2 regions of the Bacillus sp. 5w2 genome follow, and region 1 is predicted to be linked to the other one. Evidence: riboswitches for the same ligand, from Rfam matches in the RefSeq annotation. Region 1 holds a riboswitch; the other holds the start of a gene.
The links. A riboswitch is a leader RNA that binds a small molecule or an ion and turns the genes downstream of it on or off. The one in region 1 is predicted to bind cyclic di-GMP.
Positions count from the first base shown of each region.

Region 2: it holds a riboswitch for cyclic di-GMP, as region 1 does, so the genes downstream of both, ACXY7N_RS14605 (methyl-accepting chemotaxis protein) here and ACXY7N_RS15085 (SpaA isopeptide-forming pilin-related protein) in region 1, are expected to answer to the same signal.

Region 1 covers NZ_JBTIWT010000008.1:284-13,667, reverse strand. The annotation lists partial or broken gene ACXY7N_RS15150 (FUSC family protein) at 1-982, shown strand, start outside; gene ACXY7N_RS15145 (hypothetical protein) at 1,106-1,255, shown strand; gene ACXY7N_RS15140 ((Fe-S)-binding protein) at 1,546-2,271, shown strand; gene ACXY7N_RS15135 (LutB/LldF family L-lactate oxidation iron-sulfur protein) at 2,287-3,717, shown strand; gene ACXY7N_RS15130 (LutC/YkgG family protein) at 3,698-4,399, shown strand; gene ACXY7N_RS15125 (hypothetical protein) at 4,456-4,581, opposite strand; gene ACXY7N_RS15120 (TetR/AcrR family transcriptional regulator) at 4,678-5,259, shown strand; gene ACXY7N_RS15115 (hypothetical protein) at 5,262-5,429, shown strand; gene ACXY7N_RS15110 (PH domain-containing protein) at 5,509-5,985, shown strand; gene ACXY7N_RS15105 (PH domain-containing protein) at 5,978-7,417, shown strand; gene ACXY7N_RS15100 (hypothetical protein) at 7,512-7,937, shown strand; gene ACXY7N_RS15095 (CPCC family cysteine-rich protein) at 7,942-8,211, shown strand; gene ACXY7N_RS15090 (TetR/AcrR family transcriptional regulator) at 8,552-9,088, shown strand; cyclic di-GMP riboswitch class I at 9,260-9,352, shown strand; partial or broken gene ACXY7N_RS15085 (SpaA isopeptide-forming pilin-related protein) at 9,412-13,384, shown strand, end outside.
Region 2 covers NZ_JBTIWT010000007.1:98,827-104,540, reverse strand. The annotation lists gene thiM (hydroxyethylthiazole kinase) at 1-380, shown strand, start outside; gene thiE (thiamine phosphate synthase) at 397-1,056, shown strand; gene ACXY7N_RS14615 (alpha/beta hydrolase) at 1,139-2,074, shown strand; gene ACXY7N_RS14610 (anaerobic C4-dicarboxylate transporter family protein) at 2,133-3,446, opposite strand; cyclic di-GMP riboswitch class I at 3,730-3,814, shown strand; gene ACXY7N_RS14605 (methyl-accepting chemotaxis protein) at 3,958-5,697, shown strand.

The DNA of each region.
Region 1 (13,384 bases):
TCATTTCCGCCGGCATAGGTATGGCCGGACCTGTTCTGTTCTGTTCGCCACAGTTCTAGGCTATCCCGCTCTTGGTTTTGCTGCATCGGTCGGCAGTTTGGCAGTCAGTAGCGTGAAAGTCGGTTCGAGTTTTATAAATCACGGAAAAAAGTTGGCATCAGCGCTAATATCAGTAGTGCTCGCTGCGATTGCTGCTGTTCTCTCTTTCGGACATGGCTATCTGACATTTGGAGTCTTGATCCTGCTAGTAAGCCTTGCTGCGTTAATTGGCGGATATAGTCGTGCCTTGGCGGTGGCAACAACACGCTTTGTCATATTCCTGATCATCATCCTCAACATGGTCGACCAGACGGAGTACCGGATGGAACTAATTTTTTCAATCTTAGCAGGGGCGATTTGGACCGTCAGTATCAGCTTGGTGCTAGGCATCTGGGTACACCGTTGTTATAAATCATCGTTAGATGGAGATGTGAAAGGGCCAATATCGAAAAAAATCATTCTATGGCGGAATTCTCTTTCACACCTATCCGGTTGGCAATTCCCAATCAGGCTCGCATTATGTCTAGGTATAGCTGAGGGATTGCGAATACTTTGGCCCGAGCACCACTTCTATTGGATTGCAATTACCGTAGCGATCCTTACTCAGCGGAAAATAGAACTCTTTCCAATCAAAACGACACAACGAGTGCTTGGTACAGTAATCGGCGTGATTGTTGCGAGCTTGCTTCTGGCAACTAGTCTACCAATTTTGGGGGTAGTTATAAGTATCGGACTATTCGCAGGTGTTCGACCTCTTCTAAAGGTTCGAAATTATCTTGTATACTCTGCAACGATGATCCCGCTCATTATTTTGATCATGGAAGCCGGCAAGCCGTTCCAGTTTATCATTCTGTTCGACCGTGTATTGGCAACCCTTATCGGTGCAGTCATCGTGATTGCAGTGAACTTGATATTCAGTAGAGCGATGGTGGAATCAGTGTAAAGGTGGTTATCTAGCCAAAGATGCTTTAATATTTCGGGTATCTTTTCCAGTTGAACAAAATCCCCTAAAATGAAAAAAACGCTATTCTTTCTGTAGAATCATAAGAAAGGATGGCGTTTTTTTGTGAATCCACCACCTAGTGAAATGGAGGAAGAATGGAGGCTGAACTTGGTTTTTCATGCGGCCAATCGCTCGGCAATGAAGCTTCTGTCTTATGGGAAGTATAAAGCGAAACAATCTGAAAGTGGATGGATGAGATATACAAATCCATAAGGTTTACTTAACAGACACTAACTAGCTTGGTGAGCATGAGGCACCGTCACATGCCTATCAAGCTAAGGTCTTTAAGTACCCCCTAAACAAAATTTTTAATTTTTTTACAGTTATTTATGTGAATTCAACTCGTTTTTTTCGTTTTAAGAACAATGCATTTTTAAAGTTGATGACTATGCTCAAATTTGAGAGTCTTTTTTTCATATTTCTATTCATATTTTTTATCTTTTTACCAATAATATACAAATAGAGTTACTTGAGCTTATTTTATTGTATGTAGGGGTGCAAATATGAAAGTATCAATTTTTATCACTTGTGTGGCAGATGTTTTTTATCCAGAGGTCGGAAGTGATGTCGTCGAAATTCTTGAAGATTTAGGCTGTGAAGTTGATTTTCCTAAAAGCCAAACTTGCTGCGGACAACCTGCCTATAATAGCGGGTACGTGAAAGAAACAAAAACAGCTGCAAAACATATGATTGAAGTCTTTTCTAGTTCAGAATATGTTGTGGCACCATCGGGTTCTTGCGCGATGATGGTTCACGAGTTTTCTAGCTTATTTTCTGACAGTGAAGCGGAGTGGAAGAAAAAAGCGACGGAGCTTGCGAATAAAACGTATGAATTTACACAATTTCTCGTTGAAGTATTAGGGAAAGAAGACTTAGGTGCGGAGCTTCATAAAAAAGCAACGGTTCATACATCGTGTCATATGAGCCGATTAATGGGAATTAAAGAACCACCGCAAAAATTATTAAAGTGTGTCAAAGGACTGGAAGTAGTTTCGCTACCGCACAATTATGATTGCTGCGGATTTGGAGGGACATTTTCAGTAAAGATGCCAGAAATCTCTGAACAAATGGTCGATGAAAAAGTAAAGCATATTATGGAAACCGGTGCGGACTTGTTAATTGGGATGGATTGTAGCTGCCTAATGAATATAAAAGGACGTTTAACACGAAATGGCTATCCAATTGATGTAAAACATATCGCTCAAGTATTAAATGAAGACCGAAAATAAGAGGGGGAAATAAAGATGGGAATGAAAATCGGGAACGATCCCTTTCATAAACGTACTGCAACCGGTATTGGTGATCAATTTATGCGACAGGCTGTTAGGAAAGCACAAGATGGTCTTAGGGGCAAGAAATTAAAAGCGACTGAGAGTCTTGGGAATTGGGAAGAATGGCGAGCTTTAGGAGAAGAAATTCGAAAGCATACATTAGAAAACCTTGATTATTATTTATATGAGCTGAGTGAGAATATTGAGAAAAACGGTGGTTTTGTTTATTTTGCAAAGACGGCCGAAGACGCAAGGGAATATGTAAAAGAGATTGTAAAAAAGAAAAACGCGAAAAAAATTGTGAAATCAAAATCGATGGTAACGGAAGAGATTAGTTTGAATGAGGCAATTGAAGAAGCTGGAGCGGAAGTGTTAGAAACAGATCTTGCTGAATTTATTCTACAAGTGAACGACCACGATCCGCCGTCACATATTGTTGTTCCGTGCCTTCACAAAGATAAAGAACATATTTGTGAAATATTTAAAACAAAGTTAAATTACACTGGAACATCTGACCCTACGGAAATGGCGAGGTTTGTAAGAAGCTATTTACGAGATGATTTCTTTGCGGCGGATATAGGAGTGACTGGATGTAACTTTGCAGTTGCAGAGTCTGGGTCAATTTCTATCGTAGCAAACGAAGGAAATGCAAGACTTACTACGACACTTCCGAAAACGTTAATTACAGTTATGGGAATGGAGCGTATTGTTCCGACATGGGAAGAGCTTGATGTTTTAGTAACACTTCTATGCCGAAGTTCTGTAGGACAAAAGTTAACGAGTTATATTACAGGATTAACGGAGCCTGGCGGGACAGATGGACCTGAGGAATTTCATTTAGTTATTGTGGATAATGGTCGTTCTGATATTGTAGGGACAGAATTCCAAAGTGTCCTACAGTGTATTCGCTGCGCAGCATGTATTAATGTGTGTCCTGTATACAGGCATATTGGTGGACATGCATATGGCTCCATTTATCCAGGGCCAATTGGAGCTGTGTTGACACCGCTTTTAGGGGGATATGATGAATATAAGGATTTACCTTATGCCTCTAGCCTTTGTGGTGCGTGTACAGAAGCATGTCCAGTGAAAATCCCGTTACACGACTTATTAATTAAACATCGCAGCCGCATTGTAGAAGAAAAACGATCACCTGTAGCTTGGAATGCGGCTATGAAAGGTTTTGAAAAAGTAGTGAAGAGTCCTAGCTTATTTTCTTTTGCGGCGAAGAGCGCTCCGTATGCATTAAAACCTCTTGCGAAAGGTGATAAAATCGAGCGTGGCATTGGGCCGTTAAAAGCTTGGACAGATGCGAGAGATTTCCCGGTTCCGAAAAAACAACCGTTTCGAAAGTGGTTTGAAAAACACGTAAAGGAGAACGATGATGGCCATCCAAAATCGTGAGGAATTTTTACTCCAATTATCAGAAAAGCTTGGTAGGAAACGTCCAGAAGCAGTGGAAAAGCCGAAATGGTCTTTTGCCCCGCAGTGGACTGTTTTTGACGGACTCGCGCAAGACGAACTTGTAGTACAGTTAATGGAGCACTGCGAAGTCATTCATACAGAAGTAAAGCGAACAACGAAGGAAAATCTAGTTGAAACATTTCAATCTTTACTAAAAGAATGGAATATTAAATCCGCAATGTATGCGAACGATGAGCGCTTTCATGAGTACGGCCTTACTCCACTTTTCAACAGTGAAGGCACAACGCATTTTCGTATTTGGGGATCGGATCATAAAGAAGAGGACATAGCATTTGCGAAAGCTGCTGACCTTGGCATTACGTTCAGTGATATGACCCTGGCAGAATCAGGAACCGTTGTACTATTTAATGACGGGTTAAAGGGAAGACATGTTAGCCTTCTTCCAGAGTCGTACATTGCAATTGTTCCTAAAAGTACGATCGTGCCAAGATTAACCCAAGCTACAAAAATGATCCATGACCAAAATACATCAGGAAAAAAACTGCCCGCTTGTGTGAATTTCGTTTCTGGTCCATCAAATAGCGCAGATATTGAAATGAACCTTGTCGTAGGTGTACATGGGCCAATCCGAACAGCGTATATTATTGTGGATGATCAATAATGAAAATAGAAAGCACTGGCCGTTTATATAGCCAGTGCTTTTCTTACTGATGAAAGTTAAAGACCGAGTCCGCTATAGCCGCCGCCAGTGCCACCACTACCACCTTTACCACCAAGTCCCATAGGAATATCCTCCTTATTGTTATATGTTGCTTTTACTTTATACTTTTCTGTATTTACCAATAAATTCCTTCCGTAGCGTTAACTAACTTGCAAATCATTTCGTTTCATTTTATAATTTACTTACCGACCGGTAAGTAAAAATAAGTGAGGTACAGTATGACAAAGAATTTACAAACATCGCAAAACATTGTCGAGGCATCATTTAAACTTATGGCAGAGCACGGTATTGAGAAGATGAGCCTTTCTATGATTGCGAAAGAGGTAGGTATTTCAAAACCGGCTATTTATTATCATTTTTCTTCTAAAGAAGCGTTAGTCGATTTTTTATTTGAAGAAATTTTTTCTGGGTATCATTTCGTGAGTTATTTCGATAAAGAACAATATACGAAAGAAAACTTTACAGAAAAGTTAATTTCAGATGGTTTACATATGCTCTCTGAATATGAAGGGCAAGAAGGAATATTACGCGTTATAAATGAATTTATCGTAACTGCATCGCGAAATGAAAAGTATCAGAAACGCTTATTTGAAATACAAGAAGATTTCTTAAATGGTTTTCACGATTTATTGAAGAAAGGTGTAGAACTTGACGTTGTTTCACAACAGGCAACGGAAGAAAATGCTCATACGTTAGCGCTTGTGATCGATAATATGAGTAATTACATGCTGATGGGATTCCAGTTAAAGTATAAAGAAATTTGGATTCAAAATGTGAAAAACGTAATGAAGGAGGAATAAAAGTGAAAATGCAAAAAAACTGGTGGCTCGGTTTTCTTGGGTTCATTGGAGTGTATAAAATTCCAGGCATGATAGAAGCTTTTCAAGCGGATGGAAGTTGGATGAAGCTAATCGGTTTCATTTGGCTACTTTGGTTCGGATATTTTATTCCCGAGAAGAAAGAAGATTGAATTTCAATTCCCTGTAAAGTTATGTAAAATATAATTTGAGAGTATTCATATATTAGATTACTAGATTTGGAGTGGTTACATGGATCCATTGAAGAATGAAATTCACCCTGACATGGTCAAGGTGTGGAAAGTTCGTGCTGTCATTGAAGAAGGGATTGGTATCCTCGTTATTTTAGCTTACCTTTTCCTCATGATAAAGTTTGATTGGTGGGCGTGGATTTTGTATGTGATGATTGGGCTAACAGTTGCGTTCGCACCATTTTCGTACTTCTTATTCCCGAAACTACGTCAACGTTATTACAGTTATCAATTAAATGAAGAAGAGCTTGAAATTCAGCACGGTCTTTTCGTCGTAAAGCGCGTATTAGTGCCGATGATTCGTGTACAACACGTGACGATTGAACAAGGGCCGATTATGAGAAAATATGGCTTAGCAGAATTACACATTTCAACGGCGGCAACTTCTCACAGCATCCCAGGCTTAACGATGTATGAAGCTGAAATGTTGAAAACGAAAATCGCAGAATTAGCGAAAGTGAGTGATGAGGATGTATAAGAGGCAGCATCCAATCACGATGTTATTAGAATTAAAAATAACAGACTTTATACCACTCATTATTTTCATGTTTAGTTTAAATGGAAAGTTTCCATTTTGGTATTTAATTCCCGCTGGATTCGGTTTACTCACTGTCTTTTCAGCGTTTGAAAAATGGTATTACACAACATATTGGGTTGAAAATAACGTATTGCATGTGAAACAAGGGCTCTTTGTGAAGAAGGAGAGCTATTTAAATAAAGAACGTGTTCAAACGATTAACACAAGTTCTAACGTGTTATATCAAATGCTCGGTTTAAAGAGAATTCAGATTGAAACAGCTGGCGGAGGCGATGATGCAGAAGTTAGCTTAGCTGGTATTACAGTAGAAGAGGCAACAGAGCTTATTGCAATGCTAAATGAGCCAACTCCAGAAGTGAAAGCAGAAGATACATCAGAAAAAGTAGTCGAAAAAGAAATCGTTACAGAAGAAAAACAAGCGACAGAATACAAATTAACTTGGAAAGAAATTTTATTAGCATCTGTTACATCTGGTCAGTTTGGACTATTATTCTCATTAATCTTTTTCGTGTACCACCAAGTAGATGAGTACATTCCAAAATGGATAGAGAATGGCGTAAAGTCGTATGTAATGGAACATGATATATATGGCTGGATTTTCATGGTAGCCATTTTGATCGTCCTTTCGTGGATTATATCGACAATCGGTTATGCGCTAAAACATGGAGATTTCACAGTGAATCGAAGGAATGACGAAGTCCGCATTTCGCAAGGTTTGCTTGAAAAGAAAGAGCTTGTACTAAAATTACATCGTATTCAAGGTATTACGATAAAAGAAAGTATGTTACGTCAGCCATTCGGCTATTGTGCTGTGCAAGTAGAAGTGATTCAAAGTAAGGGAATGGGTGACGAAAAAGAAAAAGTTACGCTGCATCCTATCATTCGAAAAGATCGCGTACAACAGTTACTCGCGCATTTACAATTACCATACGAACTGAATACAAATATTATTTCATTACCAAAAACAGCATTACGCCGCTATCTCATTGATAGTTTCATCTTTTTCGCAATGCTAGCAATCCCGCTTACTGGGATAAGTATATACTTTGAAAAGCACTACATCATGTGGGCATTACTACCGCTCGCAATCCTCATCTTTACACTTGGGTACGCAACATTTAAAACAAATGGTTACAGTGTAAATGGAGAGCAAATCACGCTTGTATATCGTAGCGTGGGAAAATATACAGGACTTGTTAGAAGAAGACACGTCCAATCAATGGAAAAGACACAATCATATTTCCAGCGCCGAGCAAATTTATGTACGTATAAGTTCTCTAACGCATCATCGGAGTATAAATTAGAGCATACGAGAGTAGAAGATGCGGAGAGAATGCAGGATTGGTATAAGAAGAGAATAAGTGAGAATTAAGTGGAATGGCTCGTCTTTTGCAGAAGACGGGCTATTTTTTCATGTGAAAATAATGAATAATATATGGGGAAGAGAAAAAGTGAGGTGAATGAGAGTGAGCAAATTTTTAATTCCGTATTCATTTTCTATATTAAGTTTTTTTATTTCAGTAACGGCACTTGATTTATATGATAGGATAGAAAATTTTAATGAGGGGACGTCGCCGAACATAATTGGAAAGGTAATTCAATCTACTTCGCAAATGGGAGTCCTTACATTGTATTTCGGAGTACCTATTATTTTAGGTGGATGTCTTCTTGGTGAGCTATTGTTTAGAGGTATCATTTTACGATTTAAATTGAGCTATATTATATCTTTATTATTATATCTACTTTTAGCTTTTAGTATCGTTTTCGTAACGGTAGGGATTCCAACTACATATGAAGATTCTAATAATTTTTTCATGGGGATAACTGTGATTTGCGCTGTTACATTCTTTGTGAGTCGGAATATATGGGAGAAAAAGTTGATAATGGAGTGACAAAATGAAACATACATGTCCATGCTGCGGATATAAAACAATAGAAGAAGAACCACCACCAGGTACATATGAAATTTGTAATATATGTTATTGGGAAGATGATGAGGTTCAGTTTAACGATCATGACTTTGAAGGCGGAGCGAATGAAGTTTCGTTAAGGCAAGCACAGAAAAATTTCATTGTATTTGGTGCTTGCGAGGAATGTTTTGTTGGATCAGTTAGAAAGCCGACTAGTGAAGATGTGAAGGATGCTAGTTGGAAGCAAATTTGTTAAATAGCTTTAAAAAAATGTTATTACTCAATGTAACAAGAGTAATAACATTTTTTTATGCAACGATGAAAGGAGTAACGCCGTCTTATAAGGTAAAAAGAAGGAAGTAAATTTCACTAATGGATATATTAGGAATAAACACAAAGTATAGATGTATAGTCAGCTTTGTGTATTTAATGTTATCATATTGAATGATATGGAAATTTTTAATAGAAGAAGTAACGAACAATTCAAAGGCAATGAAGCTTTTGTTGTATAAAGAAAATATTTATTATTACTCAGCGATATTAAAAATAAGATACGTATTTATATAAATTTAGTAGAAATGGGGTTTTAAAAAGGAATGAGTACAAGTATAACACGGCAAAAGATTTTAGAAGCTGCTTCTCAAATTGTGCAATGTAAAGGGGTTGCTAAATTAACCTTAGAAGCGGTAGCAAAAGAGGCGGGGATAAGTAAAGGTGGATTGTTGTATCACTTTTCAAACAAAGAGGCTTTAATAGAGGGCATGATACTCAAAGGGACCGAGGAGTATCAAGACGCTATTCACAATAAAGTAGCGGAAGACTTAGAGAAGAAAGGAAGGTGGGTACGTTCTTTTGTAGAGGAAAGATTAAGTAATGAGAGAAGAGTAGAAGAGCTGGGTAGTAGTATGATGGCAGCATTAATGCTAAAACCTGAATTACTTGAACCGTTACAACAATCATTTCAGCAACTGCAACATAAAATAGAAAATGATGAGATAGATTCAGTTTGTGCCACAATTATTAGATTAGCAGCAGATGGATTATGGTATTCGGAATATTTAGGGGTTGGAAGATTAAGCCCCGAATTAAGAGAAAAAGTAATTCAAGCTCTTATCTATAATTCATATAAATAGAATATACAAACTATATAATGTAAAATAATTCACCATTACTTATTTAATGTAGTGGTGAATTATTTTTTTTATTAGAAAAATAGAACAATTTTATAGAGTATTGAATTATAACCGTCCAGACGGTATAGTAATATTTGGTTTAAGAGGAAAATGAAACAAAAAAAGAATAAAAAATATTTTTAGCACACTATTCGAAAGGATAGGCCGCAAAGCTTAGAGTCTACGGTAATACATATTGGTTACTAAGATCGTCTGGTTGCACATTTTTGATGCAACCGGACGGTCTTTTTTTGTTATATAAATATAAAAAATAGGAGGGAATTATGCAAATGAAAAGTACTAAAAGGCATATTTCAATGGTTTCATTAGTTTTTCTAGTATTATTTTCAGTGCTAAATGTGTGGGCTCCAGTTATTCAAGCCGCTGTGATAAAAAATCCAGTGGACGAGATTAATATCTCCCGTACTGATGGTACAACGTCTGAACCATATCAAGCCTCAGATGGCATGAAAGTAGAAGTGAAGTGGTCAGCTAAAGAAAAAATAAAAAGTGGTGATCAATTCACAATTGATATGCCAAAAGAATTTAGAAAAGATCTTATGAATATGAGTTTTCCTTTAAAAGATGCTGAAGGAAAAACAGTTGGTACATGTGAGATGAAAAAGGGTCTATTGACATGTACTATGGGTGATTACGTAGAAGGAAAGAATAACATTAAAGGTTCTTTATTCGTAGAATTTTATTTTGGTCTAGAAGCATATGATGGTATTAAAAAAATCCCATTAGAATTTAACGTTGATGGTCAAATCGTAAATAAAGAAGTAAGTGTAAATAATACGACAGAGAGACCGAAGCCACAGCCCAATACAGATAATCTAATGAAATGGGGTTCTTATAATCAGGAAGATCCTTCAATTGCAGACTGGACGGTATATGTAAATGCAACTGGAACAGAAATGCAAGATCTTAAATTAACAGACACATTAGGACCTGGACATGAATTAATTACAGATAGCTTAGTATTAGAAGAGGCTGTGTTTGAAGATGGCTATGCAGCAACAAATATTAAGCCAGCAGATTTATCTAAAATTAAAATTAATGCAATGAAAACTGGATTTACAATTGAGTTTCCAGACAGTTCAAAAGGTTATATTTTAAGATATAAAACAAAGATTACTAATCCTGCTGCAAAGCCTCATAAAAATACTGTGAAATTAGAAGGTAAAAATATTGTAACTGAAGAAAAAGTTGGAGAAGTATTCGTAAGTGGTGGGGGAGGAACAGGTTCAGGTGACAATAATCCACCTAGCATTGAAAAAAATATAGTTGATGAGAAAGATAAACTTGTAGAGAATCAGCAGTTAACACAAATCGATCAAGCTATTCAATACCAAGTTGGTATACATATACCAAACGATCCTCCTAAATACACATCTATGGTAATTAGTGATGATTTAGAAGATGTTTTAGAAGTATTAGAGGCAAAAGTGTATGATCAAAATGGCCAAGATATTACTTCTAAAGGAACGTTAAATATAGATAAACAAAGAAGTGAAGTAACATTTACGTTTGGTGAGAATTTTGACTATAAGTCATATGAAGACCAGGTAATTAACTTGAATATTAAGGCGAAAATTAAAGCCAATACAGATTTATCTTCTTACGTAGATAAGAAGATTCCTAATAAAGCGGAATTACATTTTGATGATAAAACATTAACATCAAAAGAAGTAACTGTTACGCCGCCTGAAGCTCCAAAAGACGGTACAGTATCGATTCATAAAATAGATTCTGAGAATCCGAACAAGGGGTTAAAAGGTGCCGAATTTGAAGTTCGAAATAGTGCAAATGAAGTTGTTGCAAAACTGATAACGGACGAAAACGGCTTTTCAGTACCTCAAACTTTAGCTCCTGGGACGTATAAAATTTATGAAACAGTAGCGCCAGAAGGATATCAAAAATCAACAATTCCAGTAGAGGTTACACTTCAAGCTGGTGAAACAAAAGCCATTGAAGTCAAAAATACTTTGCAAAAGGGTCAAATTGAATTAAAGAAAATTGATTCGGAAAATGGTGAAAAACCATTAGCAAATGCAGAGTTTGATATAGTAAAAGACAGTGTAGTAGTTGAGCATATTGTTACAGATAAAGATGGTAAGGCAATCTCTAAACCGTTAGCGCCAGGGAAATATATGTTAAAAGAAACGAAAGCGCCTGAAGGATACCAATTAAAAGAAACAGAGTTCGAAGTAAATGTAACAGGGGACGGCATATTCCCAATAACAGTAAAAAATGCAATGACAGACAAAGGTAATGTAGAAATTACAAAGGTGGACAAAGAAAACGGTTCAGTATTAGCGGGTGTCGAATTTGAAGTTCAAGATGAGAAAGGTGAAGTAGTAAAAAAAGTAACGACGGATAAAGAAGGAATGGCAAACGTTTCAGATCTTTCAGTAGGAAAGTACAAATTAGTAGAGACGAAAAGCTTACCAGGTTACAAGAAACTAACAGAGCCAGTATCGTTTGAAATTACAAAAGGTATGACGAAAGTCCTATCATTGAAAGTAGAGAATGAACAGTTAGATAAAGGTTCAGTAGAAATTACAAAAGTAGATAAAGACAGCCAGAAAGCATTAAAAGGCGTAGTTTTCGAAGTACGAGATGAAAAAGATAAAGTAGTGAAAGAAGTAACAACAGATAAAGAAGGAAAAGCAAACGTTTCAGATCTTTCAGTAGGAAAGTACAAATTAGTAGAGGCGAAAAGCTTACCAGGTTATAAGAAACTAAAAGAACCAGTATCATTTGAAATTACAAAAGGTATGACGGAAGTCCTATCATTGAAAGTAGAGAATGAACAGTTAGATAAAGGTTCAGTAGAAATTACAAAAATAGATAAAGACAGCCAGAAAGCATTAAAAGGTGTAGTCTTCGAAGTACAAGATGAAAAAGATAAAGTAGTAAAAGAAGTAACAACAGATAAAGATGGAAAAGCAACAATTGCAGATTTATCAGTAGGAAAGTACAAATTAGTAGAAAAAGAAAGCTTACCAGGCTATAAGAAATTAACAGAGCCAGTATCGTTTGAAATTACAAAAGGCATGACCGAGATCTTATCATTAAAAATAGAAAATGAAATGGTAGATACGGGGAATGTAGAGATAACAAAGATAGACAAAGATAATAAAGCACCGCTAGCGGGAGTAACGTTCGTTGTCCAAGATGAAAAAGGTAACGAAGTTAAAAAAGTAACGACAGATAAAGAAGGAAAAGCAAATGTTGCAGATTTACCTGTAGGTAAGTATGAATTAGTAGAGATAGAAAGTTTACCAGGTTATAAAAAGCTAGAAAAACCAGTATCATTTGAAATTACAAAGGGCATGACCAAGATACTATCATTAAAAGTAGAAAATGAAATGATGGATACTGGAAATGTAGAGATAATAAAAATAGATAAAGATAGTAAAGCACCATTAAAAGATGTTGTATTTGAAGTACGTGATTCAAAAGGAAAAGTAGTAAGAAAAGTAACGACAGATAAAGAAGGAAAAGCAAACGTTTCAGAGTTATCTATTGGAAAGTATGAGTTGGTGGAAGTAGGAACACCAGCAGGATACAAACCACTTGAAAAGCCAATTTCATTCGAAATTGAAAAAGGCAGAGTAACAGCATTAAAGCTAACAGTCAAAAATGAATTAGTAGATACAGGAAATGTAGAAATTAAAAAAGTAGACAAAGAAAATAAAGATGCTTTAGCTGATGCAGTATTTGATGTTCAAGATGAAGCAGGACAAGTAGTCGCTAAAATAACGACAGATAAAAAAGGACAAGCACAAGTCACTAATTTATCAGTTGGCACATACAAGCTAGTAGAAGTGAAAGCACCAAAAGGATATAAGCAATTAGTAGATCCGATTACTTTCCAAATTGAAAAAGGTATGACAAAATCTCTTGCTTTAACAGTAGAAAATGAAATGTTAGATAAGGGTAACGTAGAAATTACAAAAGTAGATAAAGACAGTCAAAAAGCATTAGCAGGCGTAGTCTTCGAAGTACAAGATGAGCAAGGAAAAGTAGTAACGACAGTAACAACAGATAAAGAAGGAAAAGCAACAATTGCAGATTTATCTGTAGGAAAATACAAATTAGTAGAGAAAGAAAGCTTACCAGGTTACAAACAATTAACAGAACCAGTATCGTTTGAAATCAAAAAAGGTATGACGAAAGTTTTATCACTAAAAGTAGAGAACGAACTGTTAGATAAAGGAACAGTAGAGATTACAAAAGTGGATAAAGAAA
Region 2 (5,714 bases), on a different contig from region 1:
GTGCTGGAAATGGTAATGTCGTAAGTATTGCAAAGCAGGCAGCAGACGAATTGAATACAGTTGCGGTAATTACTGGAAAAGAAGATGTTGTTACAGATGGAGAGCGAACTATTCTTATTCAAAATGGTCACCCTATTTTAACGAAAGTTACAGGTACTGGTTGTTTACTAACTTCTGTAATAGGAGCATTTGTAGCGATAGAAAAGGATTATGTAAAGGCAGCGGTAGCCGCATTAACATTTTATGGTGTAGCTGCGGAACTAGCAGCTGCCAAGACAGTGGAAAAGGGACCGGGTAGTTTCCAAATTGAATTTTTAAATCAGTTAGCGAATACCACTTCAGGTGATATTGAGAAGTATGGGAAGATTGAGATTATATAGTAAGGAGGGGAACTAGATGTCGCGGATTACAAAGGCTGAAATGTCTAGGTTATTATCAGTATATTTTATTATGGGAAGTAACAATTGTACGAAGGAGCCACTACGAGTATTGAGAGATGCACTTGAAGGCGGTATAACAATTTTTCAATTTCGTGAAAAGGGGGAAGGCGCTTTAACGGGAGAGAAACGCATTTGTTTCGCAAAAGAACTACAAGCAATTTGTAAGGAGTACGGTGTACCATTCATCGTAAATGATGATGTGGAACTAGCTCTCGAGTTAGATGCAGATGGCGTGCATGTTGGACAAGATGATGAAGGAATTACTTCTGTTCGTGAAAAAATGGGGGATAAAATTGTTGGTGTATCTACACATACAATTGAAGAAGCACGTTGGGCAATTGAAAACGGAGCTGATTATTTAGGTGTTGGCCCTATTTTCCCAACGAGTACGAAAAAAGATACGAAAGCTGTGCAAGGAACGAAATGTTTAGCTCATTTTAGAGAGCAAGGAATTACAATACCGATCGTCGGAATTGGTGGTATTACAATTGAAAATACAGCTTCAGTTATAGAAGCAGGTGCGGACGGTGTTTCCGTTATTTCCGCGATTAGTTTAGCAGAATCTGCGTATGAAAGTACGAAGAAGCTAGTAGAGGAAGTAAGTAACAGTTTGTAGAAGAAGGCTATGTAGTATTAAAAGGCTACATAGCTTTTTATTTTTTTCTGATATTGATATTTAGAAAAAGGGAGATGATTGTTTGAAACGTAAACAGTTTGTAGAGTTGCAAAATGAATTATTTCGTTTATTCGAACAAGGAGACTTTGATGTTATTTATAGATACATAGATAAAGCGAAAAGAGAGTTCCCTGAAAGGATGGATAAAACTAGCTTTTGGGAAGCGTGTGTACTTTCGATAGAAGGGAAGTATGAAGAAGCAATTGTTAGTTTAAATGAAGCTTTAGAAAAGGGGATTTGGTGGAATCCACATACACTTATGCAGGATGAAGATTTAAAGGAATTACGAGAGAATGAAGCTTTTAAAATGATAGTGAAAAAGTGTGAAGAAATCTTTAAGAAACAGCAGCTAACAGCCGACCCGAAATTATTTACTTATGGAAATGAAGAGGCGAAGACAGGACTATTTTCTTTACATTGGAGAGGATCAAACATAAATGATTTTGCACCGTATTGGTATGGAGAAGAAATATTACGTGAGTATATGTTAGGTTTTTCTCAATCCTCACAAGTACATGGAATGAATTCTTATAGCTGGGATAATCATGATATAGCTATAAAAGATATTATGAAAAGTTTTAATGATTTTATGGGTAAATATGACTTGGAAGACACCATCCTTGCGGGAGCTTCTCAAGGGGGGAATATAGCGATAGAGTTAGCGTTAAAGAATATGTTAGAGACTCAAAAATTTATTGCAGCTATACCCGCTATTCGAGATGTTGAGGCAATTGAAAGTATAGTCGTATCAAATGATATAACGAATGTAGAAGGATATATTGTTACGGGAGATAAAGATCCGTTTTACGAAAACACGCTTCAATTAATGTCGATGTTCGAGAAATATAATGTGAACTGTAAATTAATTGTGAGAGAAGGTTTGGGTCATCTTTTCCCAGCGGACTTCACACAAATATTAAAGAACATAATGGCAGAATGGACAGTTAAAAATATTTAAACAAACGTTTGATTAAAAAAGCACAAACCCTTTAAAACTTTGGGTTTGTGCTTGTTCTTTAAAACATAATTGAAATTAAGAGCATTCCAATTCCGATAGAAGTGAATGTTGCGATTAGGCCTGGAATCATAAAGCTATGATTTAAAACATATTTACCAATGCCAGTTGTACCAGTGCGATCAAAGTTAATGGCAGCAACGATTGTTCCATAGTTTGGAATGAAGAAGTATCCATTTACTGCAGGGAACATCGCGATTAGTAGTGCTGGTGGAATACCGAGTGATAATCCAAGAGGCATTAAAGCGCGTACTGTTGCTGCTTGACTATATAGTAAAATAGATAGAATGAATAATGCGATGGCAAATAGCCATGGTGCACTTGTTACTAGGTGCTGAATTGATCCTTGAATCATATTTAAGTTTCCGTTAAAGAAAGTATCTCCCATCCAAGCGATCCCGAAAATAGCAACAACTGCTGTTGCCCCCGCTTTAAAGACGTTACCAGACACGATGCTTTCTACATTTGGTTTACAGAAAATAATAATAAGAGCTGCGATCGTTAACATAACCATTTCAATTGTGTTTGGCATGGAAAGACGGGCTAACTTCCCATCAACTATCCATCCTGGACGAAGTGCTTCAAATGAACCGAGAAGTACGACAAGAAAAGTTCCTACTAGGAAAAGGATAACTGATAATTTAGCTCCTTTTACACCAACAAATTCTTTTTTCTCTTCAATCTTAGGAATCATTCCTTCTTTTAATCGTTTTAAGTATTCAGGGTCTTCATTTAATTCTTTCCCCATTTTGCTAGCAACAAATGCAGCTACCATACAAGCGATGAAAGTAGAAGGGATACTTACTTTTAAAATATCTAATAAAGTGATTTTATAGTCAGCTAGCATTGCTAAAAGTGCAACTGTTGCAGCTGATATAGGACTAGCTGTAATTGCTTGTTGGGAAGCGATTACGGCAATTGACATTGGTCGTTCCGGTCTAATACCAGATTCGCGAGAGACTTCTGCGATAACAGGAAGTACAGAATAAGCAACGTGACCAGTTCCTGCGCAGAGTGTAAATAAATAAGTAACAATTGGAGCAAAGAATGTAATGCGCTTTGGATTTTTTCGTAATGCTTTCTCAGCCAGATGAACAAGGTAGTCCATTCCTCCAGCGGCTTGCAGTGCACCGGCAGCTGTAATTACTGCTAAAATCATAAGCATTACATCAATAGGCGGAGCTGTAGGTTGTAAGTGGAAGACGAAAACAAGTATTGCCATACCAACGCCACCCATTACTCCTAGACCAACTCCGCCTAGGCGTGCGCCAATAAAAATGCAGAGTAGTAACGTAAGAAATTGTAGCCAAAACATGATAAACTACCTCCGAAATTCATTAGTTAAGATATATTCGAATAATTTAATTTAAATGAAAATTAAAATAAATACTCAAAACAATCCTTGTGTTATATACATTTTTTATTATATAACACAAGAAATGTAACATTCACGTAGTTTGTTAAATTATTTCGAAAAAATAATACATTAAAACTTTACATTTGCATCTCTAAATAGGTAGACATTTTAATTTTTATGTTGTAATCTTTTGTAGAGAATAATTTAATTCTCATAGAACTCCCATATCGTTCAACTCGTTCAGCGAGAAAGGCAAACTGATGGAAACATTAGGACGCAAAACTGCAGGAGCTAAGGCCGAAAGGCTACGCTAGCCAGTTACCGGACGGATAGGGTTGGTCTTGACCAATGCTCTTTTCATTGGTCTTTTTTTTATTTGTAAACAAATGAGAACTGTTATCAGTTGCTGGTAAGGTTTATATTTTAATAGTTTTCCTTTATATTAAGTTAATTAAGAAAGGTGATGTTGATGAAAAAATATTGGCACAAGCTATCATTTCTTCAAAAGAATGTATTGTTAACTGTGTTAGTTATTTTGACGCTTGTTGGTACTATGGGAGCGTTAAGTTTTAACATGTTTCAAAATAGCATGATGTCTATATTTGAAAGGCATTCTTTTGAAACAGGAGATACGGTATTACATAAATTAGACGAAGAAATAGTGAGAGATGTTACAAAAGATCCAGTGGCACAAAGAGAAAAGAGAGAGAAGTTAACAGAGAAATTAGATGAAGCAACGGAAGAGTTGAATAGTGTTGGACAAACCTATATTGTTGGAGCAAAAGAAAATGAAAAAGGTGAATTACTAATCGTTGATTTGTCTACAGGGTTAGCAAATGTTGTTGAAGTAAGGCCGGGAGAATATTATAAACAACCAGATCTTTGGATGAAAGCATATGATAAAGTAATGAGCACGAAAAAAGCAAATATGACAGAAGTATATGAAGACGCATTAGGAACGTGGGTAACGATATTAGAGCCAATTAAAGATGGAGAAGATAATATTGTGGCACTTGTTGCAGCTGATGTAGATGCCTCTATTGTTCCTAGTACAAAGGAAAAGTTCATTATACAAGGTTTAATGTTTATTTGCATTTCTGTTTTAATTGCAACTTTTATTCAATTCTTAATTGTACGTAACGCACTTGCTCCATTGCGAGATTTACGTGAAGGATTGCGCAAAGTCGGTGAAGGTGATTTAAGTATTAAATTAGAGGAAAGGCCAGATGATATAGGTATTATTAATGCGTATTTTAATAGTACCATCGAGAAGTTTAAAGGAATTATAGATAAAGTGAAGCAGACAGCAGAACAGGTTTCCTCATCTTCACAAGAATTGTCAGTGAGTACGAAAGAGAATAGCATGGCAGTCCAAGGAATCGTAAGTTCTATGGTTGAGTTAAGAGCTGGCGCTCAGTCACAAGAAACTTCAGGACCAAAGTATTTAGGTATTGTATATGAAATGGAAGATAAGATGGAAGAGATAAATAATGCTGCAAAACAAATGGCGAAAGAGTCTGAAGGTATGGAGCATCAATCGGTAAAAGGAAATGGTGTTATTGAACAGACGATTAATCAAATGAACATAATACAAAATGCAGTACAAGATTTATCTTCTACTATTTATTCTTTGGAAACAAGATCAAAAGAAATTAGTGATATTGTAACAGTAATTACCGGTATTTCAAATCAAACCAATTCGCTAGCTTTAAATGCTTTTATTGAAGCTTCACGTGCTGAGGAAACCGGAAATGGATTTGTCGTTGTTGCAGATGAAGTGCGTAAATTAGCAGAGCAGACGGAAGTATCAGCAAAAGATATAGCGAAATTAATAGGGGAAACACAAGTTGAAACGGAAGAAGCTGTTGTTTCAATGCAAAATACTTTAAAAGAAGTAGAATCTGGAATGAAACTTGTTGAAAGTAGTGGTGCTTTCTTTGGGGAAATTTCAAAATCAGCACAATCTGTTACAAATCAAGTTAGAGTTGTTTCTAGCAATTCAAGTGATATATTGCAAAATAGCCAAAATATTGTTCGTGTTGTAAATGAACTATCGCTTATCGCAAATACGTATGCGAATAGTAGTAGTAATGTTGAAGAAAGTATGAAAGAACAGGAAATGTCTGTACAAGATATTGCTGAATTAGCCAGTTCTTTAAGCTGGCTTTCACAGGAGTTACAAGAGTTAATTGGGGAATTCAAAAGTTAAATGAAGTGATTATATGT